DNA from 3 places in the Paenibacillus sp. FW104-T2 genome. Region 2 is predicted to be linked to each of the others. Evidence: a T-box and tRNA genes for the amino acid it is inferred to sense, from the RefSeq annotation. Region 2 holds a T-box; the other regions hold tRNA genes.
What was found. The T-box of region 2 lies ahead of leuS (leucine--tRNA ligase). A T-box ahead of a tRNA ligase gene usually reads a tRNA of that ligase, here a tRNA-Leu.
Positions count from the first base shown of each region.

Region 1 (5,108 bases), on a different contig from region 2:
CCTTGTTTGTGCTTAAGTCCAGTACCTCTTCATCCTGTTCAACCGTCCATGATTGGTTGTATGAATCGGTCAGGTTACCTCCTGATTTAAATCTGAGCTGTTTGCCTGTGGATCCCTGAACTGCGTAATTCCACTCGTTCTCTTTCCAGGAAATAAAGTCAATGCGTGGATCATCCTTTAGCAGGTTTGCTATATCTCTAAGGGAACGGTCCACCTTCAATGAATATATATAGGCCATCGTTTCATTGACGGCAAGGATGAGTTCAGCCTCCTTCGATACAGCATCACCCGGACGCATAATTTTGGCATCTCCCAGCAAAGAGGGCAGATCAATGACCGGATTCTGATCTTCAGGCAGAATACGAGTCATTCCGCTGTCACCCGCAATGATAAGGATGGCATCTTGCAAAGCTTTTTCCGGAGAACCGAATGTTTTCAACACGGATTGAAGCTGCTGATCTAACTCCTTGACTCCACGAAGTCCCGTAGGGCCTTTCTTATGTAACTCCCGGTCTAAATCCGGTAAATAGACAAACAAAAAATCCGGTAATTTATTGGATTGAATTAAATATTTTAAGGCTTCAATCGCAAATTCATTATGAATCCCCATTCGCTTCGTTAGACCATCCGGCAAGTCTTTAATCCCTTGAAACGGATTAGACAAGGCACCCAGGGACATTAAGTCCGGCCCTTTCACATCAATCTCTTTGGGTAAAGAAGCAGCTGCTTGAATCCATTGAGGTATCGACAGCTTTTGAGCGGACATCCCTCTGTATATCAGGCCGTTGATTGAACCCGATTTTAATCCTTGCCGGGCAAGATCCTCATAGATCGTAGGTAAATTCCTGTTCAAATGACTCCCGTTTAAATGGATTAGAGCATCGGTCACTACCGGGTGCACTCCTTGTTTGAGCACTTCCGTCGGGCCGGTTCCGTACATGATCATTTTTTTGTATTCCGCAGAATACCAAGTCAGACCCGGCACACGGTGAAGGTCCGAATATGCACCGGTAAGCAAGGAGCTGTCGATCGTGACGGACATCGTGGGAAAAGAACTGACCAGATTTTTATAATATTGCCCGTTCTTGATCAGAAATTGTAAGACAGGAAGCTCCTGCTTGCTGATTCCTTGGTCGATCGCCTGATACATTAAAGAGTCCACCATCAGGAAAATGACTTTTTTCGCATTGTTACCATTAGCGGAATTTATCCGCATCAAATCCTGTTCTTTAGGTTTCGAGCTCTGACATCCGATAAGCATGGCCAATAACAAAATCCAAGGCAATTTCCGAATCCCTTTTTTCCTCATAGACAATTCACCCCATTTATGTACATTTTGTCTTGAAAATCCTGGGGTTATTCGAGGTGCTTTTTGCCAAGAGGCAATGGGACCTGAAGAAATGCCTATTGTTCAACAATATCCTTTTTCAGCCGGCGCTCCAAACAGAAGCTCGACTTGCATACAGCTATTTTGTTTTTCTCATTTGATGAACTGCAGCATCTATAATGTATTTAAAAAACAAAAAGGTCCCCAATCTGCCAGAAAAAGCAGATCAGAAACCTCATGTATGAATTGATGCGGTCGAGAGGACTCGAACCTCCACGGGGGGTTAGCCCACACGGACCTGAACCGTGCGCGTCTGCCAATTCCGCCACGACCGCATATGGTATATCTCCGAGATAATCTATCGCGGCGACAAGAAATAATATATCATGTGAAATTCAATGTGTCAACAATTAAATGATTTGGTATAAAACTACGATAACCGAAAGTTATAAAATCTGGTCGAGACCTGACTTTCCCTGATGAGAATGAACCGTGCTCTCCTCTAATACTCCAATTTACTTATTTGTCCAATTTCTGTGCTGATGAAACACAAATTACGTTTTTGTCATCATAAATAAACATGGAGAACTACTATTTTTCACAAAAAGTCTTGAATTCCGTTAACATTGCAGAAGGAAGAAAGGTTTGACAATTACGCATTTATGCAATATAGTTTCAAAAGGTTACAAAAACTTAATTATTCATTTGCCGAGTTTCATGTTTGAAAACGGGGGAACCATTTTGGGTGAATTATTCTTATACATAGGAAATATAGGGAACCTTCTACCGAACCCTTAGCTAACTCCGTAGGCATCGAAGGGAGAACATTGATTTTGAAAAAACTGATCATTTCTATTTTTGGCGCAGCCGTTCTATTCACATCTGGTGCAGCAAGCACTGAGGCAAGCAGTATCAACACCGTCGTTAACAACATGACTGGAATTCCTTACAAGTGGGGCGGCACGACGCTGGCCGGGTTTGATTGCTCTGGATTTATGAGATATCTCTTCCAAAAATATAGCATTGATTTGCCACGTACTTCACAGCAGCAGGCCAAGGCGGGTACTCCGGTATCCAAAGCCAATATCCGCACAGGTGATCTGGTATTCTTCAACACTTCAGGCAGCGGCATTTCGCATACAGGCGTATACATCGGGGGCGGACAATTCGCTCATGCTTCCAGCAGCAAAGGTGTCAGCATTACCAAATTATCAAATCCGTATTTCAACACTCGCTACGTTACCGCACGCCGGGTGACTGGACAATTTATGTATAACAAGATGCTAGGAAAAATATAAGTTGGACAAGAAACAGGCTCTGGATCATTCCAGAGCCTGTTTTGCTGTCTAGTTATTCAGCTCACTTGCAGGAGAAACCTTAGTGCAATGCCTTTTGCACACGCATTGCGCCTTGAGACAGCGCGTGACCGCCGCCTACTGCTCCGGCTACCGCAACCGTCTCCATAATCTCCTGATCGGTTGCGCCCTTCGCACGTGCCTCTTCTACGTGGTAAAACGTACATACTTCGTTATTGGCAAACAATCCGATGCCGAGGGCAATCAGCTGCTTGGTTTTGGCATCAATGGCACCTGACTGAAAGCATTCACCCGTAAATTCGTGATACGCTTTGACTACGCCAGGCAATACATCGCTTAATTCTCCAATCTGATCCTTGTAGGCATGTACCTTATCATTCATCAATGTCATGGCTACCCGCACATCCTCTCGGCTGATAAGTTTACGAATTCTCGCTGTACCTATCTTCTCTCCCGAGTGTCGGAATTATGCCAAACCATCCATGGTAATTCCATGCATCCGTCTCCAGAGCGGCTCTATTCATCAGCCGGGCTTTGGCGCGGTTCGCTAAAGAGCTGATAGCGATAGCTGCGGTCCAGCTTGACCACACGTCTGTTCTGGCGACGGATAAGCACCTGTTCCCCATCCCATGCAACGATAATCCCTGTTACATCGTTGGACTCCAAACCATCCCGTACCACTCTTACTTTTTCACCCGATAAGCGCAGTGCATCCAATTCTGCATCACTAATCATGTCTATGGCTCCTATGTTCCAAAATAATTTACAAAAAGAGACCTAAATGAAGAGTCATTTAGGTCTCACGTGACTGTATTGGACTGTTATGTCATTCGAAAAATGTCCCGACTGAAAGTTACCGCTGCGCGTGCTCTTTGCTGTCGTTCTTCTCGAACCAAAAATCAAGCACTTTGGCGGACATCACACGTTCTTCAAGGTACTCCACTTGATGTGGTGTAAATTGTTCTTTCCAAGCGAAGGACAACTCTTCACACAAGCCTACAATGGTCAGCAACTCTGACCAGGCAACATAGCGTTTGTACCAGAAAAATTGAGGATGTTCAATCATATAGGGATAAAGGTCATCAAATTCCGTATGTTTACAATCCAGGGCACGTTCAAAATGAACTTTCGACTCCGCCAGCTTTTCAATAAAAAATTGTTCTGATGCCGGTTGGTTCCCCATGGTGTTGCCTCCTCTCCCTAACATAACCCCATTATAAATGAAATCCGCGGTCATGCAAAGGCATTGTTCAAAAAATAGGCTTTTTCCTTTAAACTGTCACATTTAATTATCGTCGAATTGCACGGTTCCATCATTCAATGAACGAATGCGCACCAAGGCTTCCACCGGAATGCCCTGCTCACGGATCGTACGTGCACCGGCCTGAAAACATTTCTCAACCACGACACCGAATCCGACGAGCTCCGCCCCTGAACGTTCAATGATTTTAATGACACCGCGAGCTGCATCTCCGTTGGCGATAATATCGTCTATAAACAAAATACGGTCGTTCTCATGAATATATTCGCGGGATACCATAATATCGGTTACGATCCCTTTGGTAAAGGAAGGTACGCGTTCACAGTAGGCATCGGGATCTGCCAGAAGTGTCTTTTTTCGACGGGCAAATACGAGCGGCACCCCAAGTTCATGTGCTGCGGCAAAAGCAACCGGAATCCCTGAAGACTCCACCGTGATGACCCGTGTCACTCCACTTTCACGAAAGCGAGCGGCAAACTCGCGGCCCATCTCCATTGTCAGTGCAGGATCAATCTGATGATTCAATAATCCGTCCAGCTTCAGCACCTGATCCGAGATGACTACGCCTTCTTGTAATATTCGTTGTTTTAATACTTCCATCATTCGACCTCCCAAGCCTATCCTATGAGGTAAAAGTATCATAGATGAGGCTGTCAGTTCAAGCGAAATCGGCTTTCCTCCATCATTGACCGATTCTGGGGACGAAAGCTTCTTACAATTGTCATGAGTTACCAGGGTCAAGCATACCTTGTACCATGGTACCCGCATGTCCAAACTATTATGGGGCCTGAGAGGGGAAACGCATGAAACAGGCATTCCGGGTGCTGCAGATCGCATTTACATACATCGGAACGGTTGTAGGGGCAGGCTTCGCGACAGGGCAGGAAATATTGCAGTTTTTTACCCAGTATGGCAAATGGGCCACCATCACCATTGGCTTATCGACCATACTATTTGTCTGGCTGGGCACCAAAATGATGCTCATCGCCCATGATACCGGCTCCCGCTCTTACGAGGACCTGAACAAGCACCTATTCGGCCAAAAGGCTGGAAAGTGGATTACCTGGATAACGCTTCTGATACTTATTGGTGTAAACAGTGTAATGCTCGCCGGAGCAGGCTCTGTCTTCGTGGAGCATCTTGGACTGAATTACCAGACTGGTTTGATTATTACGATAGTAGGAACGTACCTGCTTCTTGGACG
Region 1 is NZ_JBYTCE010000016.1:64,443-69,550, reverse strand. Features, by position in the region: gene AC3WQ3_RS19705 (alkaline phosphatase family protein) at 1-1,309, opposite strand, end outside; tRNA gene AC3WQ3_RS19700 (tRNA-Leu) at 1,578-1,662, opposite strand; cyclic di-AMP (ydaO/yuaA leader) riboswitch at 2,024-2,155, shown strand; gene AC3WQ3_RS19695 (NlpC/P60 family protein) at 2,161-2,625, shown strand; gene AC3WQ3_RS19690 (carboxymuconolactone decarboxylase family protein) at 2,705-3,034, opposite strand; gene AC3WQ3_RS19685 (hypothetical protein) at 3,160-3,378, opposite strand; gene AC3WQ3_RS19680 (hypothetical protein) at 3,497-3,826, opposite strand; gene AC3WQ3_RS19675 (xanthine phosphoribosyltransferase) at 3,929-4,504, opposite strand; gene AC3WQ3_RS19670 (YkvI family membrane protein) at 4,708-5,108, shown strand, end outside.
Region 1: it encodes a tRNA-Leu, which carries the amino acid that the T-box ahead of leuS (leucine--tRNA ligase) is inferred to sense. The anticodon was not compared.

Region 2 (5,108 bases):
CGTGGGCGATGAAGTTTTTGTTATTATGGAACATGACAAGCAGGGGCGTCTTCGTGCCAAATTGGCCGGGGAACGTGAGCTTGCTCCCCTGTCATTCCACGCTCCAACATCATGGTTGAACGAGTGGGTGGAAGCAACGGTGTACAAACCTTTGCAGATGGGTACTTTTGTGCTTGTAGAAGGCGGAGTACTTGGCTTCGGTGCTATCGGCATGATCCATTCATCTGAGCGCAACAGAATGCTGCGGCTGGGTGAAAAGGTGAAGTGTCGGGTAACGCTGGTTCGTGAAGACGGGCGTGTTAACCTGGCCATGTCCCCTCGCAAAGAGGTAGGCCGCAACGAAGATGCGGACAAACTTCTGGCGTTTATGAAAGAGCGCCCTATGGGCGGTATGCCTTATTCGGATGCCACTCCACCGGATATCATCAAGCAGCGCTTTGGAATCAGCAAATCAGCTTTTAAGCGTGCTTTGGGCAAGCTGATGAAAGACGGACTGGTGACGCAGAAGGAAAACTGGACGTACTTGACGGAATCAGCTCCCAAAGATTCAAGTGAAAACAAGTAATCGTTAACGACATATTGGAACGAAGGAAGGCAGGGCAAGGCTGGGTGAACTCCGGACGCCCCTGCTTTTTCTTTTGGAATCGGAAAATGAAATTGAAAGTGCGGTGCCTGACATGTCTTACCGTAAATTTGCTTATGTGTACGATGAATTAATGGAAGATATGCCTTATCCGGACTGGATAAGGTTTGCAAGAACAGCTTGGGAGCAGCACGGCATGCCCAAGAGCGTAGCCGAGCTTGGATGTGGAACAGGATCCATTACGATCCCGCTGGTCAACTCGGGGTTTGAAGTGACGGGCATTGATCTGTCTGCGGATATGTTATCTGTAGCGCGAAGCAAAATGGAGGGAACCCCTCAAGGTCATCGATTGTATCGTGAAGGCAGTGTCCGCTGGGTTCAGCAGGATATGCGGGATTGGAGAGTACCCGAACCGGTAGATTCAGTAATCTCCTTCTGTGACTGCATTAATTATTTGCTGGAAAAGGAAGATGTCATTCGTACGTTCCAGCGTACCTACGAGATGCTGAAGCCGGAAGGGACATTCCTGTTTGATGTACATCATCCAGACACCTTGATCCGCTATGAAGAAGAGCAGCCTTTTGTCCTGGATGAACGCTCCGTATCCTATATCTGGACCTGCGACATGGATCGTGAACGGTGTGAGATTGAGCATCATCTCAGCATTTTCTCCCGGGTAGATGACGGCGGCAAGGACATGTACCAGCGGTTCGAAGAGGTTCACATTCAGCGTGCATACGATCCGGACTGGATGAAGCTGGAACTGACCAAAGCTGGATTCAGGAATGTCCGTGTATATGCTGATTTCACATGGAAAGAAGCTGGAGAAGGCGCGCAGCGGCTATTTTACGTCGCGGTGAAGTAGATTCCAGATAGGGACCGTCCTTACAACAGTAAGGGCGGTTTTTTTTCTGTTTTTTATGATGAAATGCATTGTCAGCAAGGGTGAAGAGAGCCATAATGGACAAGAATGGAAAACGATTACAAGATCTTAATGATTAGAATTCGTTTTGATAAAAAGGTGGTGCAGAATGGAAAGTACATACAAAACCAGGCTGACTTCAGAACAGCTGAATGCAATTGCCAAGCAACATTTTAATACAGGCATCCAGGATTACAGGGAAATGATTGACGGATGGGCCAACCATGCTTATTATATCTCGCTCGGCAACGGGCAAGAGGCGGTGCTCAAAATCGCTCCTTCCAAGGTTGGTAAACCATTGCGTTGTGAGCAGGATCTTCTGATGGCGGAAGTTCAGGCACTGCGTCTCGTGGGAGAGCTTCGAGATGTACCGGTCCCCCGTGTATTAGCGTGTGATACAACATGCAGTCTTGCTCCGGCGGAGTATTTTATGATGGAATATATGCCTGGCACGCCTTATAACAAGGTCAAGGATCAGTATAGTGCAGCAGAGCAGGCAGAGATCGAAGAGCAGCTTGGTGCATTCAATCGCCGGATCAATGAGATCAAAGGTGAAAAGTTTGGCTATTTTTCAGAAAAGAAACCAAAGTATAACACTTGGAAGGAAGCGTTTTTGAGTCTGATGGATGATCTGCTCACCGACGGTAGAGAGGCTGGCGTAAAACTTCCTATGGATTATGATGAGCTTGCCCAATTGATAAGAGAGAAATCGGATGTACTGAGTGATGTCAACGAGCCGGTACTCATTCACTGGGATCTGTGGGATGGCAATGTGTTTGTGGAACAGGGGCAGATTACAGCCATTATTGATTTTGAGCGTTGCCTTTGGGCGGATCCCCTGATGGAGCACTACTTCAGTCATTTTAATTATACACCAGGGTTTGTAAAGGGTTATGGTAGGGTCATCACAACGGAGAGTGAACGAAAACGGAGAAGCTTGTACGATCTGTATTTTGATCTGATCCTGTGGATTGAATGCGAATATCGACAATATGATAACCAGGAACACATTCAGTGGGCAATTAATAACTTGGAAGAAGGAATCGAGCGATTTCGAATGTCCTAGGCCGAATGGGGAAGAACAGCATTATCTATAGTCAAAAACCAAGCAATATTGACTTTAGTCTTGCTTTTTTATATAATGGTCCCGATATTGTATACATATTTCGATGATAAGGAACAGTAGTGGGTCCTGTACATGACAGAGAGTCGGCGGTTGGTGCAAGCCGATTGACAGTATTTCACGAACTCGCCTTGGAGAAATGCGGTGATTACACCATCCTGTGCTTGAATGTTTGGCATTCGTTCAGGAATGGAAATCCGCATCGGTTAACCGCCGTTACAGGTCCAAAGGGAGTGGATGACGAAGCACGTTCGTCCGCTAACTAGGGTGGTACCACGGGAATTCAACCTCTCGTCCCTAGCGCTGCAAACGCTATGGATGCTGAGGTTTTTTTGTTGCAATAAAAGTGAATAACCAAGAGGAGGAACAATAGATGAGTGAAAATCACCAGCCGAAGCACGGCTATCAGCCGCAGGTTATGGAGAAAAGTTGGCAGCAGTATTGGGATGAGAACAAAACGTTTAAAACAGGTGAAGACCCGGGTAAACCGAAGTTTTATGCACTCGACATGTTCCCCTATCCATCCGGTTCAGGTCTGCACGTAGGTCACCCGGAAGGGTATACGGCAACAGACATCGTTTCCCGTTTCAAACGTATGCGTGGTTATAATGTGCTGCATCCGATGGGCTGGGATGCTTTCGGCTTGCCTGCTGAGCAGCACGCTCTGGACACGGGCGAGCACCCGCGGGAAATTACATTCCGCAACATCGACAATTTCCGTCGTCAAATCAAGTCCCTTGGTTTCTCGTACGACTGGGATCGTGAGATCAGCACAACAGACCCTGAATACTATAAATGGACACAATGGATCTTCATCCAGTTGTACAAAAAAGGCCTGGCATACGTAGATGAAGTGCCGGTTAACTGGTGTGAAGCGCTGGGTACGGTACTGGCTAACGAAGAGGTTATTGACGGCAAAAGTGAGCGCGGTGGTCATCCGGTTGTACGCAAACCGATGCGTCAATGGGTACTGAAAATCACGGAATATGCAGAGCGCTTGCTGGAAGATCTGGAAGAGCTGGATTGGTCCGAGAGCATCAAGGATATGCAGCGCAACTGGATTGGGAAATCCACAGGTGCAGAGGTTATATTCGCCATTGAGGGCAGTGAAGAAGTTATTAAAGTGTTTACAACACGTGCGGATACCCTGTTCGGTGCAAGCTTTGCCGTTCTTGCTCCTGAGCATGAATTGGTCGATGCAATTACGACAGCAGAACAGCGTGAAGCCATTAAGGCTTACCAGGAGCAGGCTGCTCGCAAGAGTGATCTGGAACGTACGGATCTGGCCAAAGAAAAAACAGGCGTATTCACTGGTGCCTATGCGATCAATCCGGTTAATGGTGCAAAGCTGCCTATCTGGATTGCGGATTATGTGCTCGCAGGATACGGTACAGGAGCGGTTATGGCGGTTCCAGGTCATGATGGTCGGGACTGGGAATTTGCGAAGCAGTTCGGTCTGGACATCATTGAAGTTATCCAGGGTGGGGACGTAACACAAGAGGCGTATGCCGGCGACGGACCGCATGTGAACTCCGACTTCCTGAACGGACTGAATAACGAAGAAGCGATTGCGAAAATGATCGCATGGTTGGAAGAGAATGGTAAGGGGCAAGGGAAAACAACGTATCGCCTGCGCGATTGGTTGTTCAGTCGTCAGCGTTACTGGGGTGAGCCGATTCCAATTCTACACCTGGAAGATGGAACAATGAAGACGGTACCGGAAGATCAACTTCCTTTGCTGCTGCCGGATATCGATCAGATCAAACCTTCAGGTACTGGGGAGTCTCCACTGGCGAACGTAACGGAGTGGGTAAATACGGTGGACCCAGAAACGGGAATGAAAGCCCGCCGCGAGACCAACACGATGCCACAATGGGCGGGAAGCTGCTGGTACTATCTGCGCTTTATCGATCCACACAACGACAAAGAGCTGATCTCCCAGGAGAAACAGCAGCAGTGGCTGCCGGTTGACCTGTACATCGGGGGAGCCGAGCATGCCGTGCTTCACCTGCTGTATGCTCGTTTCTGGCACAAAGTGTTGTATGATCTGGGCGTGGTGAATACCAAGGAGCCATTCCACAAACTGGTGAACCAGGGTATGATTCTGGGAACCAATAATGAGAAAATGAGTAAATCCCGTGGTAATGTCATTAACCCGGATGAAATTGTGAATGAATTCGGAGCCGATACACTGCGTCTCTATGAGATGTTTATGGGACCACTGGAAGCTACCAAACCGTGGAATGCTAACGGGGTAGAAGGCATGTACCGCTTCCTGTCACGCGTATGGCGTCTCTTCATCAACGAGGATACTGGAGCAATCAACGACAAAATCACTGTGGATGGCGGAACGGAAGAATTCAAACGCACAGCTCACAAAACGATCAAAAAAGTTACGGATGATCTGGAACATCTGCGTTTCAACACAGCGATCAGCCAGTTGATGATCTTCATCAACGATGCTTACAAAGCTGATACAT
Region 2 is NZ_JBYTCE010000002.1:40,828-45,935, forward strand. Features, by position in the region: gene AC3WQ3_RS02955 (CvfB family protein) at 1-565, shown strand, start outside; gene AC3WQ3_RS02960 (class I SAM-dependent DNA methyltransferase) at 678-1,448, shown strand; gene AC3WQ3_RS02965 (phosphotransferase family protein) at 1,615-2,571, shown strand; T-box leader at 2,666-2,930, shown strand; gene leuS (leucine--tRNA ligase) at 3,002-5,108, shown strand, end outside.

Region 3 (5,108 bases), on a different contig from region 2:
GATCTGCTCCCTATGACGTTCATCGCTGATTAGCGTTCGAATGGCTACCCTCATGGGCCACTGCTCATAATTTCGGTAACAGGAGGCAAATATCTCTCGCACTTCCTCTATTTTCACCGGATATCCAAGCAAGCAGGCTTCTTTTACAAACTGCCCTATAATATCATCTACCGGCTCCCATTCGTCGACCAGCGTATCTCCTACATCAAAGAACAACCATTTTAACACCCGTACATCCGGCACGCCTATTCCTCCTTGTTAGCCATGAACGCAATCTCTAAATCAGCAATGTACAATAATGCTCAAATAAAAAAGAAGACCCACCATCATGCATGAGTCTCCTCAGAATTCCGTTTTTCCACAAGTTCAATTATAACAGGCACCTTACACCGGATCAATCGGCAGCTATCACATTAACCATTAAGCAAGAAGCCAACTTCTCCATTAAGAGAATACACAATGCGGTCAGCTCCCATCCCGCGGTAAATGCCTTTGGGGTGACTCTGTTCCGTAATTACACATAGTGATTTGGAAGTCCAGGAACGGCAGATCTGCAGATAGCGGCAGGTCAGGTTCAAACTGTTCTCGAAAATAAAAACGTTGCCTACGCTCGACTGCGGTAGAAACCACTTCTGAGCTTCAGCTGTATTCATGCGAATGACGTTCTCCACTCCGATTCTGCGGAGCTTCCGTTCTTCCCCTGCACTGTTGGTCAGAACGGCAAACGGCATTTTTTTGTACATCAACAGCTTGATAAACTTGCGTCCTGCTTCATTCGGTGCTGTTACTAGAATCATCTCATTATCCATCATTCGTTCCTCCCTTGGCGTGAAAAGACAACAAAAAAGAAGCGTGGGGGACCAAGGCCTCCCGAACGCTTCTTGAATAACCCATGACGAAAACGCCATGAATATGCGTACGGCTTGTTGCCTCTCCCTTTAACGCTTACGAGGTTAGCTGACGGATTCGGGCGCGAGAGTCGCCCTATTTCCGGCTTGCACCGAAAAATTCACCCCATGGATTAGCTGCAATGACAGCCTTTCCGATTGGTTCCCCCGTTTCCCACCCATGAATGAATGGAAACTCAGCGATTAAAACATCGTTCCTGTTTCATGTATTGACCAGAGCGATATTATCGTTTGTTTCGTTGTTCATGTTAAGTTTAATTGAATTAGAAATTACGATATGAATCATACACCCGCGACATGTTAGTGTAAAGTCCGGTCAGATCACCGAATGGACGAATTTAAGGCATTACATATCAATGATATCGCTTACAACCAATCCATTCTCCATCCATCTCTGTGAATCTCACTAATTCTCGTCCTTATGAAAAACGGTTGTAATTTTAGATATCTGTAAGTAAACATAGGAATTTACTTAATTAGTTTTGCATTATCTAATTGTAAGCAATATAATATAACTATAGGAATTATTAACCCATTATACGATATGGAGGCGACTGATCATGTCCGTTTATGACTACAAAGTCAATACCCTTCGGGGCCAGGAAGTCGAGATGTCCGATTATCGCAACAAGGTGCTGCTGATTGTAAATACGGCAAGCAAATGTGGTCTGACCCCGCAATTTGAAGGCTTACAGGAACTCTACAACAAATTCAAAGACCGGCAGTTTGAAGTATTGGGTTTCCCAAGCAACCAATTCGCTCAGGAATCGGGATCTTCCGACGATATTGCTGAGTTCTGCCAGATGAATTACGGTGTAAGCTTTCCTATGTTTGAGAAAATTGATGTTAATGGTTCAAGCGCTCACCCTCTATTTCAGCACCTGACAAAAGAGGCACCGGGACTGCTCGGATCCAAAGCCATCAAGTGGAACTTCACCAAATTCCTCGTTGATCAGAACGGACGGGTCGTGAAGCGTTATGCTCCAAAAACCACTCCTGACCAGATTGAAGCTGATATTGAGAAACTGCTGAAATAGATCAACATGGAGAGGCCATAATTAACATGGAACCAGAGAAAGTCCGGTTCTGTGTGAATGGCCTTTTTTATGTTTCTCCAAACGCAAAAAGAGGTTTTCCATATTCGGAAAACCTCTTCTTGTCGTACAATATGATGCGGTCGAGAGGACTCGAACCTCCACGGGCATACGCCCACTACCCCCTCAAGATAGCGTGTCTGCCATTCCACCACGACCGCATGTCGTAAATAATCGGCAACAAAATTGATTATACAGGATCTCAATATAAAAGTAAAGCACTTTTATTAAAACTACTTTGCACCTGTGTTTTTCCTCCAAATATCGGTTTTTATCGTCATGATCTTTTGACTGCTGCATACATTAAATTTCAAATCTTTTATACATCTTCATTTTTAATTGTAGCTCTTCACAAGAAAACATATCATATACATAACATTGTATTTTGAGATTACAACTAATATAAGTAATAAAATATAACATTTAAATATAATTAAAGCTTAAAAACAAGAAACCATTGACAAAATACGGATATTTATGTGATTATATATATCATATAATTCGGATTTTAAACATAAAAGCATTCGGAAACCAATATTAATGTTATATAATATAACATTTTACGAACATAGGAGGCGAAAGACCGTGAACCGTGGGAATAAGCTGCTCGATTATGTCAAACTGCTTGATTCCTCCATTCATGTCGGAGGTTTCACCCATTCATTTGGCATGGATGTACACATTGCTGAAGGCAGCATCCGAAATGCCGATGATCTGGAATCCTTCATGCGCTGCCAGCTGCATCCCAGTATCGTTCGACTTGAGGGCATGGCGATTAAAGGTATCTACAGCGCAACAGATCATAATGACACATGGCGAACAGCACTCATTGACAAGTTGGTTCACGTTCAGCGGACTCCTTCTGATCAAAGGGAGCAAGCTGCTGCCATGGGCAAAAGACTGATCAAGCTGGCCCGGGCTCTCCACCCCTGGATTGAATTCAGCCAGCTCGAACACACCCTTGCCAAATACGAGTCTGTTGGCTGCCTCTCTACTGTTCACGCCTGGATCAACCACTACCTCGATATCCCCGTCGAGGAAGCGGTAATGGGTTACTTGCACTCAGCCATGAATGCATGCATAACCGAAGCCTCCAAAGTCCTCCCCATGCATAACGAAGCAACCCAGGAACTGCTGGTTCGCCTGGCCGCAGACCTGGAGCATGAATGGAATACCGTTAGCGCCTCCGCTGCGGATGGACCGGCACAGCCAACCTCAATGTCCATGAAATCGTTGTTCCCCAGCTTCCACATGCTTGGCGCAGGGCTGCATGCTTATCGCGCCTAATCTTACCGACTCCAAGCTCCCCTCATATTTCCCCAAACGAAAAAGCACGCAGCAACCTCCTTGCTGACGTGCTTTTTCACGTATGCCTATAGAAAATCACGTTATTACGTCATTATTTGTTATAAATACACTATTTTTCATCGTTTATAATTGTTACATGACGTAAATACGTATATAATGTAATGAACAGCTCGCATCTCCCACTATTATACACAGCCGAAGGCGGGTTGAAATACTTCTATGAGGGGTGAACCCTTTTGAACAAAAAGAAACCCGTGACTCCGTTCGGATGGGCCATCAAACGCCGCTTAACGGAGCTACAGATGGACCAGAAAACCTTCTGCGAGAAGCACGACATCCCGCCGTATCGTTTATCCAATCTCATCCATGGCACACGAAAAGCCACCCGTTTCCGAAACCAGGTCGCAGACATTTTGCAAATTTCGGATGAACTACGATGACACCGCCATTACCTTGCCGTCCCGATCCTTTAACTGATTGCCAAGGAGGGCCTATTCATGAGCTTCTTTACAACTGACCTTGAAAGGTTATCCTTTCAATCCTTACGTCATCAACTCATCATCGTCGACCGCGACTGGAGAATCCGCAGCTGCAATACCGCATGGCAGAACGGACTCGGGCGATTGCATCTCTCGAAATACAAAAAATCCGACGCCCACCGATCTTCTTGCGAAACGTTTCATTATCTTCAGCTGCTGCAGATATGGGCAGCCCAGGAAGAGGAAACGGAGAATTCATCGATTATTCAGAAGTTAGAGAAGATTCAACATCCCTTTGTTCACTGCCATACATATGACATCACCGTACAGTCTGCGAACCTGGAGCTTCGATGGTTCAGGCTGGAGCTTACCCCCTTGAATCAGACGGATCCTCCTTCTCCGATGGGACTCGCTCTGATCTCGCATACAGACATCACGGAACAGAAGCGAATTGAACAGCAATTGAAGCTGGCTCTATCCGAAGTACGAACACTACGCGGCCTGCTTCCCATTTGCGCCGTCTGCAAACAGATTAAGGACGAGCAGGACGTCTGGAATTCAGTCGAAGGTTATTTGGAGAAACATACCCACGCAGAATTTACACACGACATCTGTCCGGACTGCATCCGCAGGCTATACCCGAAGTACTCCAACATTTTGGATAAACGCTCCTGAGCAAAGCAAAAAAAAGCGAAAAATAACCACCTCTCCTATACGGACAGGTGGTGTTCAAATTGAGACATATCCAATTCCTCAGGTGATCCCTGCAGCGCAATTGCTCCCTTGTCCATGACATAGATAAAATCCGCAGCCCCACGCACAAAATCAATGCTCTGCTCGACGAGCAGCACGGAAATGTCGCCCTTCGCCTTGATTTGCAGAATGACCTGCCGAATATCCTCGACAATGGAAGGCTGTATGCCTTCCGTTGGTTCATCCAGCAGCAATAGTCCAGGCCTTGAGGCAAGCGCTCGTGCGAAGGCAAGCTGCTGCTGCTGGCCACCACTCAGATCACCGCCCTGTCGTCCATACATGGTCGCAAGGACCGGAAACATCGCAAGCACATCTTCAGGAAACGTCTTCACCCCAGGCGCAGATGTCTCCAGGCCGAGCAGCAGATTTTCCTTTACCGTGAGCTGAGGGAAAATCTCACGACCCTGAGGAACATATCCAATGCCTGCCTTGGCACGTTTGGCAGGTTCCAAAGCGGATATATCCTGCCCTTTCCAGTGGATGGCCCCCTTCCTCGTTTTGAGCAGGCCCATCAACGTTTTCATCAGCGTCGTTTTGCCGACACCATTCCGGCCCATTAGGCAGAC
Region 3 is NZ_JBYTCE010000003.1:159,187-164,294, reverse strand. Features, by position in the region: gene AC3WQ3_RS05465 (HAD family hydrolase) at 1-243, opposite strand, end outside; gene AC3WQ3_RS05460 (hypothetical protein) at 414-809, opposite strand; cyclic di-AMP (ydaO/yuaA leader) riboswitch at 928-1,100, opposite strand; gene AC3WQ3_RS05455 (glutathione peroxidase) at 1,469-1,945, shown strand; tRNA gene AC3WQ3_RS05450 (tRNA-Leu) at 2,081-2,163, opposite strand; gene AC3WQ3_RS05445 (urease accessory protein UreF) at 2,588-3,289, shown strand; gene AC3WQ3_RS05440 (Rha family transcriptional regulator) at 3,547-3,750, shown strand; gene AC3WQ3_RS05435 (PAS domain-containing protein) at 3,808-4,464, shown strand; gene urtE (urea ABC transporter ATP-binding subunit UrtE) at 4,500-5,108, opposite strand, start outside.
Region 3: it encodes a tRNA-Leu, which carries the amino acid that the T-box ahead of leuS (leucine--tRNA ligase) is inferred to sense. The anticodon was not compared.